DNA from 4 places in the Mediterraneibacter sp. NSJ-151 genome. Region 1 is predicted to be linked to each of the others. Evidence: predicted binding sites of a transcription regulator. Region 1 holds the regulator's gene; each other region holds the start of a gene.

Region 1 (4,978 bases):
AATAGCGAGTTCCTGACATTTTACAGAATTAGAATAAATATCTTCCTGTGTCATCAATTCATCAATTTCCTGATTTCGTGTTTCTAAAACAGCAATTCGTTCTTCTGTCTTTTTTAAATCATTTTTACGCTTTCGCTCACGAGCCTGTGCTTCTTTCTGCTCTTGCCAACTTAACTTTTGACCAAAAGGCTCCTGAGATTCAGAAAAAGTGTTTGGATTAGTAACTTTTGAATTGACAGAAGTTTCCGGAGAAACAGAAGCATATTTTGCAGTTAATTCCTCTTTTTTCTCAAGATAATAGTCATAGTTTCCAATGTAATTTACAAATGTCTGGTTTACCAATTCCAAAATACGTGAAGCAGTCTGATTAATAAAATAACGGTCATGAGAAACATATAAGATTGTTCCGGTATAATCGTTTAAGGCCTGCTCAAGAATTTCCTTTGAAGTGATATCCAAATGGTTTGTGGGCTCATCAAGAATCAAAAAGTTTGCTTCGGAGAGCATTAATTTTGCAAGCGAAACACGACCTTTTTCACCACCGCTTAAATCACGGATGAGTTTAAACACATCGTCTGCAGTAAACTGAAAAGCAGCTAAAGTGTTTCGAATCTGAGTATTTGTTAGTGATGGATAGTCGTCGGAAATTTCTTCAAAAATAGTCTTATTATCATGAAGTACGTGGTGCTCCTGATCATAGTATCCAATCTTTACCTTAGAACCTAAAGTAAAAGCACCTTCATCGGCATCTAATACCTGATTTAAAATTTTTAATAAAGTTGTTTTTCCGGTTCCGTTATCTCCGATGATTGCAACATGCTCACCACGTTTGATTTCAAATGAAATATCGGAAAACAGGGTTTGTGTCTCAAATCTTTTTGTTAAATGTTCAACTGTTAAAACATCATTACCACTGATACAAGATGGATTCAGCTCAAAATGCATTTCCTGTGTGGAATCCATCGGTTTGTCAATACGTTCTATTTTGTCAAGCATTTTTTCGCGGCTTTCAGCACGCTTGATAGATTTTTCTCGATTAAAAGATTTTAATTTTTCAATTACTGCCTCTTGGTGTTTGATTTCTCTTTGTTGATTTAAATATTCTTTCATTTGTGCATCGCGTAACTGACGTTTTTTTTCGGCGTAATCTTTATAATTACCATTATACATACGAAGATGCCCTTGATCTATTTCAACAACCTTAGTTACGACTCTGTTTAAGAAGAAACGGTCATGTGATACGATGAATACAGCTCCCGGGTAATTTAACAGATATGTTTCTAACCAGGATATAGAATTTAAGTCCAAATGGTTGGTCGGCTCATCCAATAATAGGATATCTGGTTTTGTTAACAGAAGTTTGCCTAAGGAAACACGCGTTTTTTGTCCACCTGATAGCGTGCTGGCTTCCTTTGAAAACTCATTTTCCTGAAAACCAAGTCCTTTTAACACCCCTATGATTTCACTTTCATATGCATATCCGTTCTTGGATTCAAATTCAGACATCAGACGGTTGTAAGTATTCAAGCGAGTCTGTAATTCATCACCGGATAAGCCTTTTAATTCGTGTTCAATCGTACGAATTTGTTCTTCAAGTCTTATAATGTCTGCTTTTGCAGTTTTTAATTCTTCGTAAATACTATTTCCACTGATTAGATTTTGCTGCTGTGCAAGATAACCAATTGTTTTCCCTTTTGTAAGAACAATATTCCCGCTGTCTGTTGGCTCTTCGCCAATGATCATTTTTAAAATTGTTGATTTTCCGGCACCATTCACACCGACAAAAGCAACCTTTTCTCTATCTTCAATATGGAAAGAACCATCTTTTACAATGATGCGTTCTCCGAAAGATTTATTTAGATTATGACATGCAAGTATCATATATACATCCTCCTATATTTAAGCATATCGTATTTATTATATCGAAATACAGATAAAATACAACTAAAGAATTTAGATTTCACAAAAAAATTCAGATAAAATAGTGTGAAAACCGACGAAATATAAAAAAATTTTAGATAAAATACAAAAAAAGTATGTCAAAAGTTTGACTTTGTTAAAATAAAACTTTATAATAGATATAGTTTATATTTGGAGGACGATAAGTGTGGAGTCAAGAGGAATATCAAAGGCTGTTATTGGGAGACTTCCAAGATATTACAGATATCTTGGTGAACTCAATGAAGCCGGAGTAGAAAGAATATCATCAAGTGATTTAAGTAAAAAAATGCATGTAACAGCATCACAGATTCGCCAGGATTTGAATAATTTTGGTGGATTTGGCCAACAAGGATATGGTTATAATGTAAAGTATCTTCGCACGGAGATTGGTAAGATACTGGGATTGGACCAGAGTCACAATATGGTAATCATAGGAGCAGGTAATTTAGGACAGGCACTTGCAAATTATGCATCTTTTGCAAGAAATGGATTTATTTTAAAAGGAATCTTTGATGTGAATCCTGAATTGAAAGGAAAAGTGATCAGAGACATTCCGATTCGAATGATGGATGAATTAGAGACAGTTCTTCAGGAAGAAAATATTGATATTGTAGCACTCACAATTCCAAAAACAAAAGCGGTTGAAGTATCTGATATTCTGGTACGTAATGGCATTAAAGCAATTTGGAATTTTGCACATACAGATTTGAATCTTCCGAAAGATGTGATTGTAGAAAGTGTCCATTTATCTGATAGCTTGATGAAGTTGTCCTATAATATTACCCGATACAAAGAAGAACATGGGGAAGATTAGAAGTATCATAACGTGCAAAAGGGTTGTTTAATGCCTTTGCACGTTATTTGTATTTACGCGAGCAACGAGCCAAAGTCCGTGCTTGCACGAGACCTTGGCGACTGCCGCGATAACTTGAGAAACTCGCGAAGCGTGTTTCTCATAGTTTGGAGATAATTATTTTATTTCGTGCTTTAAGAAAGGATGAGTAAAAATGCGATATTTGCCTACTGGAAATTGGATGCAAAAAGCTGACGCACACACAATTCATGAAATAGGAATTCCATCTTTGGTGCTGATGGAGAGAGCTGCATTGGGAATTGCTGAGGTTATAAAATCGAAAGTTTTGAAGAACAAAAAGATACTGATAGTTTGTGGTTCCGGAAATAATGGAGGAGACGGATTTGCAATCGCAAGATTGTTACATGATGAGAATTATTCCGTAGGAATTGCATTTGTTGGAAAAACAGAGTCAATGAGCGATGAATGTAAACAACAATATTGTATTTGTAAAAATATTGGGATATCGATAGAGACAGAAATCCCTGATGAAGAGTATGGCGTGATCGTAGATGCGATTTTTGGCGTTGGACTTTGCCGGGAGATAAGCGGTAAATATGCTTCCGTGATAGAGTGTTTAAATGCAATGGAAGGATATAAAGTTGCGGTAGATATACCCTCGGGAGTCAGTTCTTTGGACGGAAAAATTTTAGGTATAGCATTTAAAGCGGACTTGACGGTTTCTGTACAATGTGAGAAACTAGGAACTGTTCTGTATCCGGGAAAAGATTTTGCAGGAGAAGTAGTTGTAAAATCAATCGGTATCAATACAGAACTTTACCAAAATAATATAGAAATATGTTATACACTGGAACAAGATGATCTTTGCACATGTCTGCCGAAACGTGTGGCAAATTCGCATAAAGGAACATATGGGAAAGTGCTTATGATTACCGGAAGCAAGGGAATGGCCGGAGCAGCATATTTAAGTGCAAAAGCAGCATATGTAAGCGGAGCAGGGCTTGTTCAGATATATACTGCCAAAGAAAACAGAAGCATTCTTCAACAACTGCTGCCAGAAGCAATTATCTCCACTTATACAGAATATTCTGAAGAAGAATTGAAACAATTATTAAATTGGGCAGATGTTGTATGTATTGGATGTGGACTTGGCCAGGAAAAAACAGCAGATAAATTATTACAAGGGGTATTTCAATTCTGTAAAGTCCCATGTATTATTGATGCAGATGGAATCAATCTTTTATCTGAAAAGATGGAATTGCTTGAAAAAAGTACATTTCCGATAGCATTAACTCCACACATGAAGGAAATGACGAGACTTTTAAAGTGCTCGGTCGCAAAATTAAATGCAGATCGTATGAATATATTGACTGATTTTGTGAAACGGTATCCTGTTGTTTGTGCGTTGAAAGACGCTCGTACGCTTGTAGCAAAAGAAGATCATCCTTTATTTGTAAATACTGCAGGAAATAGTGCGATGGCAAAAGCAGGTTCGGGAGATGTTCTTGCTGGTGTGATCACAGGGCTTACAGCACAACATATGAATTTGTATGATAGTGTTGTGTCAGGAGTGTATCTTCATGCAAACGGAGGAGATTATGCAAGAAAAAGCTGTGGCGTTTACAGTGTACTGGCAGAAGATTTGATTTCAGGAATAAAAGATGTACTAAAGCAGGTAGAACAGTAATATTTGATATGGAGGAATAGAACATGAAACAATATACACGTGTGTATGCAAAAATTGATTTGGATGCAATTGCATATAACATGGAACAAATGAAGGAGCGAATCGGAACAGGAGCAAAGTTGGTTGCGGTTATTAAAACAGATGGATATGGACATGGTGCGATTCCAATTGCCAGAATGTTCGAATCAGTGGATTATGTATGGGGTTATGCGACAGCTAGTCTTGATGAAGCTGCTCTCTTGCGTAAGGCTGGAATTTGTAAGCCAATCCTTGTATTGGGATGTGTATTTCCAGATCAGTATGAGGATATGATCCGTTACGAAGTACGTCCTGCTACATATACAGAAGAAATGGCAATAGAAATATCAAAACAGGCTGTTAAATTAAATAAAACGGCATATTTGCATATTAAAATCGATACAGGAATGGGACGTATTGGTTTTGCAGTATCGGATGAAACGGCAGATATTATTGAACAGATAAGTAAATTACCAAATATAAAAATTGAAGGAATGTTCACGCATTTTGCGAAGGCA
Region 2 (4,978 bases), on a different contig from region 1:
ATTGACGGAAAGGAAAACGGAACTTACATTTTGTTATCAAAATTTGAGGATGATGTTGTATTTGAATATCATATTACAATTCAGGATGAGGATTTTAACCTTGGTATTCTGACGATGAAGACTCCGGAAGGTGTGTTCGAAGCAGATTTTGATGCTGAATAAGAAACTGGTGACAGCAGAAAAGACTATTGAATACTTTATCTAGGACAAAAAAAGACTATTAATACTTGGTTTAGGATAAAAAAAGAGCAGAATTTGCATGAAAATAGACAAAATATGTATTGACGATAAAATTGTTTTGAGGTATGATTAGGCAGATTTTACGGAAAGGCAGGAAAAAAAGATGGCTGATACAGTTCAGAGAAAAATCGCATTTGAAAATGCAGATGCAGCAGTAGAATTTGTTAATAGAGTACAACAAATTCCTTTTGATGTAGATTTAAAGGCAAGAAATATGAGAATTGATGCAAAGTCTTTACTTGGCGTACTTTCTATTTGCGAAGAGAAGAATATTGAAGTAGAAGCTTTTGGAACGAGTGATGAGTTTATCGAACTGCTTGCTGAGTATACAGCATAGTTTAGAAGAAGCTTATAAATTATGTGGTAAGTGCTATATAGACGAGGAGAAATAAAATGAATCCATCACAGATTACAGATTGGTGTCATCAGATTATACGGTCTGTGGCAAAGAAAGACGGATTATATATTGATGCGACTATGGGCAAGGGACACGACACAAAGCTTTTATGCGAACTTGCAGGAGAACAAGGAAGTGTGCTTGCATTTGATATCCAGTCGGAAGCAGTGCATGCAACAGAAAACTTGTTGCAGAAAGCGGGGCTGCAAGACAGAGCAAAATTGCTTTTGACAGGGCATGAACACATGGATGAATATGTGCAGACAGAATCTGCCGATGTAATTTGCTTTAATTTTGGATATCTTCCGGGGGGAGATCATGCTATTGCAACAAAGACACAGACTAGTTTAGAAGCAATTGAAAAAGGACTTACCTTGTTGAAACATGGTGGTATGATGAGTCTGTGTATTTACAGTGGCGGTGATACAGGGTTTGAAGAGAAGGATGCGATTCTTCGATATATAAAAGAACTCAATCCCAAAGAATATACAGTAATTGTAAATGAATATTACAATAGGGAGAATAATCCCCCAATCCCGGCATTTATTTTTAAACGTTAAAAGGTTGGATTTCACTGTGATTGCGGTGGAATTCAACCTTTTATTCTGTATTTCACGGGGAAGATATGGTATAGTATGGATAAATCAAAAGAAAGGTATGGCAAAGAGTGGGAGATAAGCAGGAGAAAATGAAATACCGGCTTGCAGAAGCGATGAAAACTTGTATGAGAACCATGCCGGTAGAGAAGATTACAGTTAAAGAAATAGTTCAGGAATGTGGGACAACACGACAGACATTTTATCGCTATTTTCTGGATAAATATGATTTGATAAACTGGTATTTTGACAAGATTCTTTTGGAATCCTTTGAGCATATGGGAGAGGGAACAACTGTCTATGAAGGTTTGTGTAAGAAGTTTCAGTATATTGAAGAAGAAAAGTTATTTTTTAAGGCAGCATTTCGTAATGACCAGCAGAATTGTTTAAGAGAACATGATTTCCAATTGATACTTGCTTTTTATACAAGGCAGATTGAAGAGAAGACGAAAGAACCGATTTCAGAAAATCTACGTTTTTTGTTGGAGATGTATTGTCAGGGGTCTATTTATATGACTGTTCAGTGGGTGCTGGGTGAGAGAAAAAGCACACCACAAGAGATGGCTAAGGCACTTGTATCGGCGATGCCGTCAGAGTTGTATGATGTGATGAAACAATTAAATCTTGTGTAAAATGAATGAAAAATAAGAAAAAAGTCAACCTGACATGTGAAAATGTGACAGATTGACTTTTTTGTAACTTTTTATTTGGAGAAGATATTGTTAAAATAAAGACATAAGAAAACAAAACGGCAAAACAGAAAGGGAGAAGAAAAAATGGCAAACAGAATTATGTTGAATGAAACATCTTATCATGGAGCAGGTGCAATTGGGGAAATTGCAACAGAGGCAAAAGCAAGAGCTTACAAAAAAGCATTTGTATGTTCTGATCCGGATTTGATTAAATTTGAAGTAACAACAAAAGTAACAAAAGTGCTGGAAGATGCAGGACTTGAGTATGAAATTTATTCTGATATCAAAGCCAACCCAACAATCGAAAATGTACAGCATGGAGTAGAAGCATTTAAGAAAGCAGGAGCTGATTACATTGTTGCTATTGGTGGCGGTTCTTCTATGGATACAGCAAAAGCAATCGGTATCATCATTGCAAACCCTGAATTTGAAGATGTTAGAAGCCTGGAAGGTGTTGCACCTACAAAGAAACCTTGTGTACCAATTATCGCAGTTCCAACAACAGCAGGAACAGCAGCAGAGGTAACGATCAACTATGTTATTACAGATGTAGAAAAGAAAAGAAAATTTGTATGTGTTGACCCACACGATATGCCAATCATCGCAGTTGTAGACCCAGACATGATGTCTTCTATGCCAAAGGGACTGACAGCCTCTACAGGTATGGATGCATTGACACATGCAATTGAAGGATACACAACAAAAGCAGCATGGGAAATGACAGATATGTTCCATCTGAAAGCAATTGAAATCATTTCAAGATCACTTAGAAGTGCAGTAAATAACGAAAAAGAGGGACGTGAAGGTATGGCTCTCGGACAGTATATTGCAGGAATGGGATTCTCAAACGTAGGACTTGGAATCGCACATTCTATGGCTCATACACTTGGTGCTGTATATGATACACCACATGGTGTTGCATGTGCAATGATGCTTCCAATCGTTATGGAATACAATGCAGATTGCACTGGCGAGAAATACAAAGAAATCGCAAGAGCAATGGGTGTAAAGGGTGTAGATGATATGTCTGTAGAAGAGTACCGCAAAGCAGCAGTAGATGCTGTACAGAAGCTTTCTGTAGATGTTGGTATCCCTACAAAACTTGAAGCACTCAAAGAAGAGGATCTTCAGTTCCTGGCAGAGTCTGCTCATGCAGATGCTTGTGCACCGGGTAATCCAAAAGATGCAAGCGTAGAAGATCTGAAAGATTTGTTTAGAAAGTTAATGTAAGAAAAAGAAACGGCAGAGCAGTGCATGTTCTGTCGTTTCTTTTTTACTGGCTGTATTCATTTTTGTTGAAATAAGATAATAAAATATGATGAATCGAACGATGCAGGTACGGCATATACTCTTCTATAGGAAGAGGCTGTTCGTATAAGATACAGCTATAGCAGGTGGAACCTACAAGCTCTAGTATTGTAAAAAGTAATAATTCGGCTTCCAAATCTGTGATGGAACTTTCTTGAACTAATTCACGATAATAAGAATAGAATTCACGTGATTCTTCAGATTCATCAGCAACTTGTTGTTCAAAGGCAACACGGAAAATTCCCCAAGATAAATTTTTGGAAATAAATTGCAATAATTTTGGGTTCGCAGCCAGTTTTTCTATAATGAAATCAACAACAAAAAATAATTGGTTCTCAAAACCTTCGATCGATTGTTGCAGAAGAGCATGGTGTGCTTCTGCAAAAAGCTGACCGGTTTTATGTGCGATTAAAATGTCTCGCAAGTCGTATTTATCTTTGAAATACAAATAAAATGTGCCTTTTGCAAGACCGGCTTTAGAAGAAATATCGGAGATTGTCGTCTTGGCAAACCCCTTATCTGTGAATAATTCAAATGCAGTCTGCAAAAGTGCATTTTTCTTTTCTTTCTTATTTAAGTCTACCTTACTCATATTCCTCACTCCTGTAATACATTCTTGAACAATACCGATATCATGCGATAAAGTTCAACAAGATATTATCTATTGTGTAACAAAAACGAAAAAAAATCAATATGAAAATGACCAATATTCATTTTCGGCTACAAATTTGCAAATGTGAATATTGACCAATGGTCATTTAAGAATATAATAAGTTTAGAAATGAAAAAGATTGGGAGATGAAAACATGATTAAGGTGGGTAAAAAAATTGTGAAATACAGAATCACAATTTTAATTATCGGAATTTTATTATTAATTCCATCAGTTCTGGGGTATTTAAAGACCAGGGTAAATTATGATATTCTTTATTATCTGCCGGGGAATATTGACACGATGAAAGGTCAGGACATTTTAATCGATGAATTTCAAAAAGGCGCATTCGCAATGGAAATCGTAGATGGCATGACGACGAAAGAAGCGGTAGACGTCAAACAGAAAATTGAGCAGGTAGACGGAGTAGCAGATGTAATCTGGTATGACTCTATTGCAGATTTATCAATGCCGATCAGTGAATTGCCTGATAACCTAAAAGATGTATTTTATAAAGATGATGCGACACTAATGGCAATCTTCTTTGATGATACAACTTCTGCAGACAGTACAATGGACGCAATCAAAGAAATTCGAAGTGTTACAAATGAACAGTGCTATTTAAGCGGTATGTCAGCAGTTGTAACAGATATTAAGAACCTGTCTGAAAAAGAGATGCCGATTTATGTACTGATTGCAGTTGTGTTAAGCTGTATCGTACTTTCAATATTTACAGATTGTTGGGTTTTACCGATATTCTTTATGCTTAGTATCGGTATGGCGATTATTTATAATATGGGAAGCAACTACTTCCTCGGACAGATTTCTTATATTACAAAGGCGTTAAGTGCAGTATTGCAGCTTGGAGTTACAATGGATTATTCCATTTTCCTGTGGCATAGTTATCAGGAAAATAAGCAGCGTTTTGATGGCGACAAAGAGCGTGCGATGGCACATGCAATATCCAATACATTTACATCGGTAATCGGAAGCTCTATCACAACGGTGGCAGGTTTCATTGCATTGTGTTTCATGAGCTTTACACTTGGACGCGACTTGGGTATCGTTATGGCGAAGGGCGTCGTATTTGGAGTA
Region 3 (4,978 bases), on a different contig from region 1:
CTCCGTTATTCTCTGTATTTGTTTTGATTTCCCATTTTTCAAGAATCACACCGCTCATATCAAACAGACCAATTTTGCAAGTAGTTCCCCCTACATCTACACCAAATCCATATTTTTTCATGCCTTTACCTCGCTGAATCTCTTTCAGTTTCCTTTCTTATTTTTATCTCAGTCGAGAAGACTCCCACCTCTTTCAGGTGGTGAGTAACAGCAGATTTGTCTCAGTGGGAGTCCAATCTCCGACTGAGATAAACGCTCCGCGAGGATGCGCAGTGATTCTGTAAAGAATGTGTCAGCTTACGCTGACCAGAATCACGCGCCAAGTCTCGCGGCTGCTCGACTTGAATTATATTTTACCTAATTTGTTATATTTTCGTCAACCAATAACTTTGCTATCATTTAACTATATTTTTTTATGCTCCTGTTTTTCGCGATCTACAAACATCATGATAAATGCAACAAACAAAAGAGCTGAACAAATTAAAATAGCTCTTTCTTTCATTAGGATTACGAACTTATTTCCAATGATAGCACCCATCACAAAGCATAAAATCACGCCATAATACAAAAGACTTTTTTGCAAACAACTGCTTTTTTTTGTTCTAAAAAAATCCGTCAGATTCTGTGTTGCACTTCGCAAATTACCAATACACATTGTTGTCGCGATCCCATTTCCATGAATCTTACGAAAACTTTCTACTTGAATTCCGCATGCAAAAGATGTAAGACTGTTCGCCAGCGTATTCATATCTTGTGAAATAAAGCTTACACCCATAAGTACAATAGCTTCCACTAATACAGAAAATTGCCTCCAGTGAAACAAACCTTCTTCATTACTCTTGTAACGAATCACTTCAGCCAGCGCAATTCCGATTGCAAATGCCATCACCGGGAAGAAATAATGTGCCGCCAGCCCCCATTCTTTCTGTGATAAATGAATTCCAAGTAAAAGCATATTTCCTGTCTGTGCATTTGCAAATACCCCGTCCCTGCACATATAGGAATATGCATCCATAAATCCTCCTGCTACTGCAAGCACAATTCCCAGTCGAATGGATTCCGACATTTGTTTCGAATGTTTCATTTTTCTACACTTCTCTCTTAATTTTCTCGTTTTGTTCCCCAGAAAAATAATGCAACAGTTCCAGGGCCTGTATGACTTCCAATCGTGGTCCCAATGTCATTGATCATAACATTTCCTTTCAGATTCGGAAAACGCTCTTCTATCATATCTGCAACTTTTCTTGCATCTTCATAACATGCTGACTGGGACATAAAGCATTTGTCTGCATATTGTAAACCATTAACGGCAAATTGCTCCATCTTCTTCACTATTTCTTTGCTGACTTTTTTCTTTCCACGTATCTTAAATCTTGGAATTAATTTTCCCTCATTGCTTACATTTAATAGTGGACAAATATCTAACGCTGTTCCAAACCATCCCGAAATCTTAGATATTCTTCCCCCTTTAATAAAAAATGTAAGGTCTGTTGTGAAAAACCAATGATGTACTTCCAGCTTATGTTCTTCAGCCCATGAAGCAACCTCATCAATGGATTTTCCTTCATCTCGCAAATCTGCCAGCTTATCCATCAATAGTCCATATCCAGAAGATGCTGCAAGCGAATCAATAATATAAATCTTTCGGTCCGGATATTCTTCTTCCAACATCTCTTTCGCTGTTCGTGCTGAATTCAAAACCCCTGAAATTCCTGATGACAATGTCACATGTAAAATATCTTTTCCATCTTCAAGAAATGGTCGGAAATATTCAACAAACTCGCCTACGTTGATCTGTGATGTCTTGGTATCAGCACCATCCTGCATCTTTTTATAAAACTGCTGGAATGGCATAGACTGTCCAAGATCATCCGGATACTCTACTCCATCCATAAAATAATGAAAACAAACATATGATATCTTTCGTTCTTCAAAAAATTCTTTTGGCATATCTGCCGTAGAACAACAACTTAAAATATACTCTCCCATCTGCTACTTCCTCCATGTTATCACTTACGTTGTTTCCTATTATAAAGCATTTCCCATAAAAGACAATTCCTTTTTTCTTTCTCTTTTAAGTTCGTATAAACTGACCTTGTGAAAAACACAACGTTAAAATTTTATCGTTATATTGCATAAAATTTAACAAACTATTTTTTAGATTTTTGTGCATTTTTCTTGCTTTTTTTTAGTTTATCGCATAAAATAAACTTAATTGAGTTTACGTGTTACGCTTGATACGTAAATACATTTGCAATTTTAATAATTTATGAAAAGGAGAATTTGATATGAGTAGATTAGAAATCCCTACCCCTATCCGGGCTCAGGTCGTTGTTGAAGGACTCTATCGTGATCTGGAACGTCGAATCGAATCCAGCCCTCCGGGACTTTGTCCTGTAGATATGACCCGTGCCTTTCTTGAAATGTGTCACACACAATCCTGTGGCAAATGTGTTCCTTGCCGTGTCGGTCTCTGGCAGCTAAAAAACCTTTTAACAGATGTTTTAAATGGCGAAGCTACCATGCAGACATTAGATGAAATGACGGAGCTTGCTACTTCTATTATGGAAAGTTCTGACTGTCCGATCGGATACGAAGCTGCTCATATGGTCTACAAAAGTTTATTAGGCTGTCGTGAAGATTATGAAGAGCATATTCGTCAGGGAAGATGTACATGCCAGTATACCCAGCCGGTTCCTTGTGTATCGCTTTGTCCTGCACATGTTGACATTCCTGGTTATATCGCACTTGTAAAAGCAGGTCGTTACGCAGATGCTATCCGCTTGATCAGAAAGGATAATCCATTCCCTACAACCTGTGGTTTTATCTGCGAGCATCCTTGTGAAGCACGTTGCCGCCGTAATATTGTTGACGATGCTGTCAATATCCGCGGTCTCAAGCGTGTAGCAGCTGACTTTGCAGGCGAAGTTCCACCTCCGGTCTGTTCACCATCCACAGGTAAACGAATTGCTGTTGTAGGTGGAGGTCCGGTTGGACTAAGTGCTGCATATTTTCTGCAGTTAATGGGACATCAGACACATGTATTTGAGATGCTTCCAAAATTAGGTGGTATGCTTCGCTATGGTATCCCTAATTATCGTCTTCCTAAAGACCGTCTGGATGATGATATTAATGCAATCTTAAAAACAGGTGTCGAAGTTGAATATGGTAAACGAATCGGTGAAGATATGACTATCCAGAGTCTTCGTGAAAATTATGACGCTGTCCTGATTGCAATCGGAGCAAGTACAGATAAAAAACTTGGTATCGAAGGTGAGAATGCAGACGGAGTCCTCTCCGCAGTTCGTTTCCTCCGTGATGTCGGGGAAGGAACACCTGCAAATCTTGAGGGACAGGAAGTTGCTGTTATTGGTGGCGGTAATGTATCTATGGATGCAGTCCGCACTGCAAAACGTCTCGGTGCCAAAAAGGTAAGCATTGTATATCGTCGTCGTACAGCTGATATGACAGCTCTTGCAGCTGAAATTGAAGGGGCTGTCGCTGAAGGAATTGAGGTACAGACTTTGATGGCTCCATCCAAAATCCAGGTAGATGACAATAATCATGTAACCGGTATTTATGTTACTCCGCAAATGATCAGCAAGATCAAAGACGGACGCGCAAGTGTACGACCGACAGGAGAAGAAGACGTATTTATTCCTTGTCAGACACTGATCGTTGCCATCGGACAAGATATCGAATTTCAGCATTTTGAAGAAGCCGGTGTACCTGTTCAGCGCGGTAAGATCCAGACTGCAACATCCGGCGGATTTGATAACATTCCTGGCGTATTTGCCGGTGGAGACTGTGCATCCGGTCCTGCAACTGTAATCAAAGCAATTGCAGCTGCTAAAGTAGTCGCAGCAAACATTGATGAATATCTTGGATATCATCACATCATCAGCTGTGATGTTGAGATTCCGGAACCAGAACTTTCCGATCGTAAACCTTGCGGAAGAGTAAACTTAACGGAACGAGAAGCAGGTGAACGCGTCTGCGACTTTGATGGTGTTGAAAACTGCATGTCCAAAGCTGAGGCAGATCAGGAAGCCGGACGTTGTCTGCGCTGTGATCACTTCGGTTATGGAAGCTTCAAAGGAGGTCGAGAAACATTATGGTAAATATTACGATTGATAATCAAAAAATCTCCGTACCGGAAGGTACAACCATTATGGAAGCGGCTGCATCCATCGGCATCCAGATTCCAAAACTTTGCTATTTAAAAGGCATTAACGATATCGCAGCCTGTCGTGTCTGCGTTGTCGAACGTGAAGGGATGGAGCGTCTTATGACCTCCTGCAATAACGTTGCGATAGAAGGCATGGTTATTTACACAAACAGTCCTAAGGTTCGTGATGCCCGCAAAAAAACGGTACAGCTTATCTTATCTCAGCATGACTGCCAGTGTGCAACTTGTGTCAGAAGTGGAAACTGTACATTACAGAAAATCGCAAATGATTTGAATATACTTGATATTCCATATAAACAAAGACTGGAAGATTTTCCATGGGATAAGGATTTTCCTTTTATCCGCGATTCCAAAAAATGTATTAAATGTATGCGCTGCATCCAGATTTGTGATAAAATTCAGGATTTACATATCTGGGATGTGACAAGTACCGGTTCTAGAACAACCGTAAACGTAAGAGGAAACAAAAAGATTTCTGATGTATCTTGTTCACTTTGTGGACAGTGCATTACCCATTGCCCTGTTGGTGCACTTCATGAAAGAGACGATACAGAAAAAGTATTTCGTGCCATTGCCGATCCAAGTAAGGTAGTTGTTGCACAAGTTGCTCCTGCTGTACGTGCCGCATGGGGTGAAGCTCTCGGATTATCTCGTGAAGAGGCAACTGTAGGCAAAATCATGGATTCCCTCAAACGTCTTGGTGTAGATTATGTATTTGATACAACATTCTCTGCTGACCTGACCATTATGGAAGAAGGAAATGAATTCCTGCAGAGATTTACAAAAGGC
Region 4 (4,978 bases), on a different contig from region 1:
TTTCTTTTGATGATTGTGTGATGTCATCTGTTATACTCCTTCTGAGATAAATTTTGAAGCATGGCACTTTTCCATAACAAATCCCAGAACATAGAATCCAATAATTCCAATAATTCCTTCTGTTGTCAGTCCAGGTACCTGTGCAAGTCCTGTCGCAACACTTCCATACATGATTCCACCGGCAATTGTATATCCTGCAATCATAATTACGATAGAAACCACTGCTCCGATAAATGTTCTAGCTGACAGCATACGTGCAGGTGTTTTCCCTGCATGTGTAACTTTTGAACCTGCATATCCCATAATACCCTTAATAATCAAAGTAGGCAATACCCACTGCGGATATCCTGTCAATAAATCTGACAATGCAGAACCAACACCGCCGGCTAAAAGTCCGATATCCCAAGGGAATAAATATGAACACAGAAGAATACAAATATTTCCCAAATGCATATAACCAAGCGGAATCGGAATATGAATGATTGCTGTTGATATGCAGACAAGCGCAATTGATAAGGCTGCAATTGTAATTTTTTTTGCTGAAAATCTTTTCATAAATAATCTCTCCATTCCTCACAGAAACTTTTCTGTATTTTCATTTTTCCAAATCATAACACATGATTGGATTGATAAAAACAGCCAGAATCGTTAAATTTAACCAGTCCAGTTTGCCAAATGGGGACGGGGATAAGTGGCTTTTTCACACGTGAAAAAGCCACTTATCCCCGTCCTTAATTTTAATTTTTTATGAATTTTACATTTTTTTACTTGTCTTCGCAAAAAAAACATTATAGGATATACTACATTGATTATTTCAATATAATCATTTTAACATTTTATAATTATCATATTTAAAAGAAAGGGGTTTTTATTTTTCATGGCTTCTTCAAAAAATGACTCATCCTGGTTCGACGATAATTTTGAAGTTACATATGATGATGATTCAACATTACGACCATCCATTGATTTTGATACAACAAAATTAGAGAATACCTCTCAGAAAAATACAAAGAAGACAAAAAGAAAGAAAAAAGGAAATACTTCTTCTAAAAACAACAACAAATCTGTTGATTTAAGTATTCCAACTAACATTTCACGCGAGGAAGAAAAGGCACAGGCTATTCGTTATGCCCAGCAGCCTTCCAATCGTTACGATGATGACGACATTGATTATGATTATAATGATGATGACGATGACGACTATGACTTTCCTAAATCCAGAAGACGTAAAAGTGGACCCACACGACTTGCAGCACCACTTCAAAAAGGTGGCAACGCACTTTATAAGGTTTCAAAAACATTTATCCGAAATCTGACTATACTGCTTATCCTTATAATCATTGCCATTTTAGCTTACAACTTTTATGTAGGAAGTGCTCCATATGGCGACCTGGAAAATTCACTTGAATCACAAGCTTTCTCGCCAACTTTTCTTGCATATGCCGCTGTAGCTGCAATTGTAATTTTTTGCGAAATCATTGCACTTTTCAGGTCTATGACAAAAGAACGTATACGAGATGAATATGGAGTTCATTGGGAAGATGTAGGACGCGGACGGAATTCATTTATCATACTTTACATTTGTTCCTATGCGGCATTTTTATTCGGTGATTTTATCCCAGAAAATATAGAAGTATTACCTGCAATCATCGAGATTTTAAAAGGAATCAAGGGTGCCCTGGCAGTTTTCGGTTCTCTTCATAACCAATTATTCGGTCTTTGCGTGGCAGGCGTTGTTTCCTGTGTGATTCGTAAGTATCGGAGATAGAGAAGGGAAGCCAGAAGGGACGGGGTTTAGTGGCTCTTTTGTTCGCAAAAGAGCCACTAAACCCCGTCCCTTCTGGCCTCCCCGGCCTCTCGCCTTAATCTAAAATAATCAAAGCCATAAATACAAGGTCTTCTGTTCCTGTATTCTTTAATCCATGTCCGCAATTATCCGGTGTGAATGTCTTATCTCCTGCTTTTACCATGCGTTTTGTTCCATTATCATCATATTCTCCTTCTCCGGAAATGATATAATATGTTTCACTTTCGTTGTGATGTTCGTGGTATCCAAGAGAACATCCAGGCTCGATAGTTACCTGTGCATATAATCCGCACTTGCCATTCAGTTCCTTTGCATCAAGAATTCTTTTTACAATTACATGACCTTCTCCGCCACACATGTTTTCAATACGCTCTGTTGTCATAATATCTGATTCCTTTCTTTTTTTATTATTTACATTATAAAACGCTGTTCAAAAATGTTCAATCACATTTATATCGTATTTTTATATTGAAAGTACTCGAAAGTTGTCGAAAGTGACAATTGACGAAATCTATATTTTATGAGAAAATAAAGTAAGTGTGATGTTAATTAATTATCAAACATTATACGCGAGACAAATCATACATATTTGAAAGGAGTTTTAACATGATTTATTCTAAAGAAGTTGAACTGATGTGTCCGGTTGCTCAGGGTGCAAATCACGGACCAGCTCCAATCCCAGAAGAGGCTAAATGGGTACAGGCAAAAGAAGTGAAAGATATCTCTGGTTTTACACATGGTGTAGGCTGGTGTGCTCCACAGCAGGGTGCTTGTAAACTTACTCTTAATGTAAAAGACGGAATCATTCAGGAAGCATTGGTAGAGACAATTGGATGTTCAGGAATGACTCATTCTGCTGCTATGGCATCTGAAATTCTTCCAGGTAAAACAATTCTTGAAGCATTGAATACAGACCTTGTATGTGATGCAATCAACACAGCTATGAGAGAGCTGTTCTTACAGATTGTATACGGAAGAACACAGAGTGCATTCTCTGAAGACGGACTTGCTATCGGAGCTGGACTGGAAGACCTTGGTAAAGGACTTCGTTCTCAGGTAGGAACAATGTACGGAACACTCGCAAAAGGTCCTCGTTACCTGGAGATGGCAGAAGGATATGTAACAGGTATCGCTCTTGATGAGAACGATGAGATCATTGGATACCAGTTCGTAAGCCTTGGAAAATTCACAGACTTCGTTAAAGCCGGAGATACTCCAAACGAAGCTTGGGAGAAAGCAAAAGGACAGTACGGACGTGTTGCTGACGCTGTTAAGATCATCGACCCACGTAAAGAATAATCACAACGAACGGACTTGTCCGTTTTATGGAAAATAAGCGTTAAATAAATCAGGAGGACAATTAAATGGCTTTATTTGAATCATATGAGAGAAGAATTGATAAAATCAATGCAGTACTGAACAGCTATGGCATTGCTTCTATCGAAGAAGCAGAAAAGATTACAAAGGATGCCGGTCTTGATGTTTACAATCAGATCAAAGGTATTCAGCCAATCTGTTTCGAAAACGCTTGCTGGGCATACATCGTAGGTGCAGCAATCGCAATTAAAAAAGAATGTAGAACAGCTGCTGAGGCTGCTGCTGCTATCGGTGAAGGACTTCAGGCATTCTGTATCCCAGGTTCTGTTGCTGACCAGCGTAAAGTAGGTCTTGGACATGGTAACCTTGGAAAGATGCTTCTGGAAGAAGATACAGATTGTTTCGCATTCCTTGCAGGTCACGAATCATTCGCAGCTGCTGAGGGTGCTATCGGTATCGCTGAGAAAGCTAACAAAGTTCGTAAAAAACCTCTTCGTGTTATCCTGAACGGTCTTGGAAAAGATGCTGCAAAGATCATTTCAAGAATCAATGGATTCACATATGTACAGACAGAATATGATTACTACACAGGAGAACTGAAAGAAGTTCAGAGAATCGCTTACTCTGACGGACTTCGTTCTAAAGTAAACTGCTACGGTGCTAACGATGTACGTGAAGGTGTTGCTATCATGCACAAAGAAGGTGTAGACGTTTCTATCACAGGTAACTCTACAAACCCAACACGTTTCCAGCATCCAGTTGCAGGTACATATAAAAAAGAATGTATCGAACAGGGCAAGAAATATTTCTCAGTAGCTTCAGGTGGTGGTACAGGACGTACACTTCACCCGGATAACATGGCTGCCGGTCCTGCTTCTTATGGTATGACAGATACATTAGGACGTATGCACTCTGATGCACAGTTTGCTGGTTCTTCTTCAGTTCCTGCTCACGTTGAGATGATGGGTCTGATCGGTGCTGGTAACAACCCAATGGTTGGTATGACTGTTGCAGTTGCAGTTTCCGTAGAAGAAGCTGCTAAAGCTGGCAAGTTCTAAGAACTCGCGTAAAATAGCCAGTTCTCAAACTTACAAGAACTGGTAAAAATCAATAAAATTTACTTCATTTGTCGATTATTTGTCGATTACTTGTCGATAGAGACTTGTCGATAATTGCAAAGTAAAAATGATCCCCGGTATTTCTACCGGGGATTTCTATTATTTTACTCGTAATTTCTGCCCGACATAAATCAGATTTGGGTTCGAAATTCCGTTCATCTCTGCGATTCTCTGATAAGTTGTTCCATACTTTGCAGCAATTTCGGAAAGTGTATCATTTTGTTGTACAGTATAATACTGCGTTGATGTTCCATTAACAATGTTTTGTACTTCTGTATATCTCGAACCAAGCACTGCTTTTCTTATATCTCCGTTCCCATATCTTCCAATCCTAACTTCTGCCGCTAATGTTTGAGCTGATGCAGAAGAAATGTGATTGATCATATTCTGCACTTCTGTATATCTCGATCCGAGTGCTTCTTTTCTTGTGTCTCCATCTCCGTATGCCCCTTGCATCACACCGGCAACTAATTCAAGTAGCGATCCCTTGTTAATCGGTTTTGCTTCTACATCGTTTCCTGTTCCAGCGTATTTATTCCATGTGGTGCGGTCTCCGTAGAATTTGTCAAGATCGAGGTATCCTTTCCACCCATCTAACCTTCCTCTTGAACTATACTGTCTCATAGCACAAGAGTACGACTCTTCGTTCCATGGTTTTGTCTGATACCCTGTTGGATTCATATCTGCATACTGGGCAACCCATAATGGATATCCAGCACCTAAAATCCGTCCCATT

What was found. The regulator Rex, encoded in region 1, represses fermentation and respiration genes when NADH is low (regulators of the CRP and FNR family bind a similar motif). The targets are predictions, from matches to a motif close to ATTGTTAANTANTTAACAAT.
Region 2: a site for Rex is predicted at 1,952-1,971, ahead of fucO (lactaldehyde reductase). Genes of this name have one in related genera too.
Region 3: a site for Rex is predicted at 2,131-2,150, ahead of LQE94_RS09135 (NAD(P)-binding protein). Genes of this name have one in related genera too.
Region 4: a site for Rex is predicted at 2,349-2,368, ahead of LQE94_RS10035 (iron-sulfur cluster assembly scaffold protein). Genes of this name have one in related genera too.

The regions. Positions count from the first base shown of each region.
Region 1 is NZ_JAKVPP010000003.1:40,778-45,755, forward strand. Features, by position in the region: gene abc-f (ribosomal protection-like ABC-F family protein) at 1-1,881, opposite strand, end outside; gene LQE94_RS03600 (redox-sensing transcriptional repressor Rex) at 2,108-2,755, shown strand; gene LQE94_RS03605 (NAD(P)H-hydrate dehydratase) at 2,949-4,442, shown strand; gene alr (alanine racemase) at 4,466-4,978, shown strand, end outside.
Region 2 is NZ_JAKVPP010000006.1:154,219-159,196, forward strand. Features, by position in the region: gene LQE94_RS08075 (hypothetical protein) at 1-162, shown strand, start outside; gene LQE94_RS08080 (HPr family phosphocarrier protein) at 344-577, shown strand; gene LQE94_RS08085 (tRNA (mnm(5)s(2)U34)-methyltransferase) at 634-1,197, shown strand; gene LQE94_RS08090 (TetR/AcrR family transcriptional regulator C-terminal domain-containing protein) at 1,326-1,865, shown strand; gene fucO (lactaldehyde reductase) at 2,010-3,155, shown strand; gene LQE94_RS08100 (TetR/AcrR family transcriptional regulator) at 3,199-3,825, opposite strand; gene LQE94_RS08105 (efflux RND transporter permease subunit) at 4,040-4,978, shown strand, end outside.
Region 3 is NZ_JAKVPP010000007.1:127,878-132,855, forward strand. Features, by position in the region: gene LQE94_RS09120 (ROK family glucokinase) at 1-121, opposite strand, end outside; gene LQE94_RS09125 (YoaK family protein) at 404-1,084, opposite strand; gene LQE94_RS09130 (DegV family protein) at 1,102-1,989, opposite strand; gene LQE94_RS09135 (NAD(P)-binding protein) at 2,289-4,121, shown strand; gene LQE94_RS09140 ([FeFe] hydrogenase, group A) at 4,115-4,978, shown strand, end outside.
Region 4 is NZ_JAKVPP010000008.1:109,845-114,822, reverse strand. Features, by position in the region: gene LQE94_RS10055 (pyridoxamine kinase) at 1-27, opposite strand, end outside; gene LQE94_RS10050 (ECF transporter S component) at 31-555, opposite strand; gene LQE94_RS10045 (hypothetical protein) at 878-1,768, shown strand; gene LQE94_RS10040 (cupin domain-containing protein) at 1,863-2,189, opposite strand; gene LQE94_RS10035 (iron-sulfur cluster assembly scaffold protein) at 2,414-3,106, shown strand; gene LQE94_RS10030 (GGGtGRT protein) at 3,172-4,182, shown strand; gene LQE94_RS10020 (GH25 family lysozyme) at 4,342-4,978, opposite strand, start outside.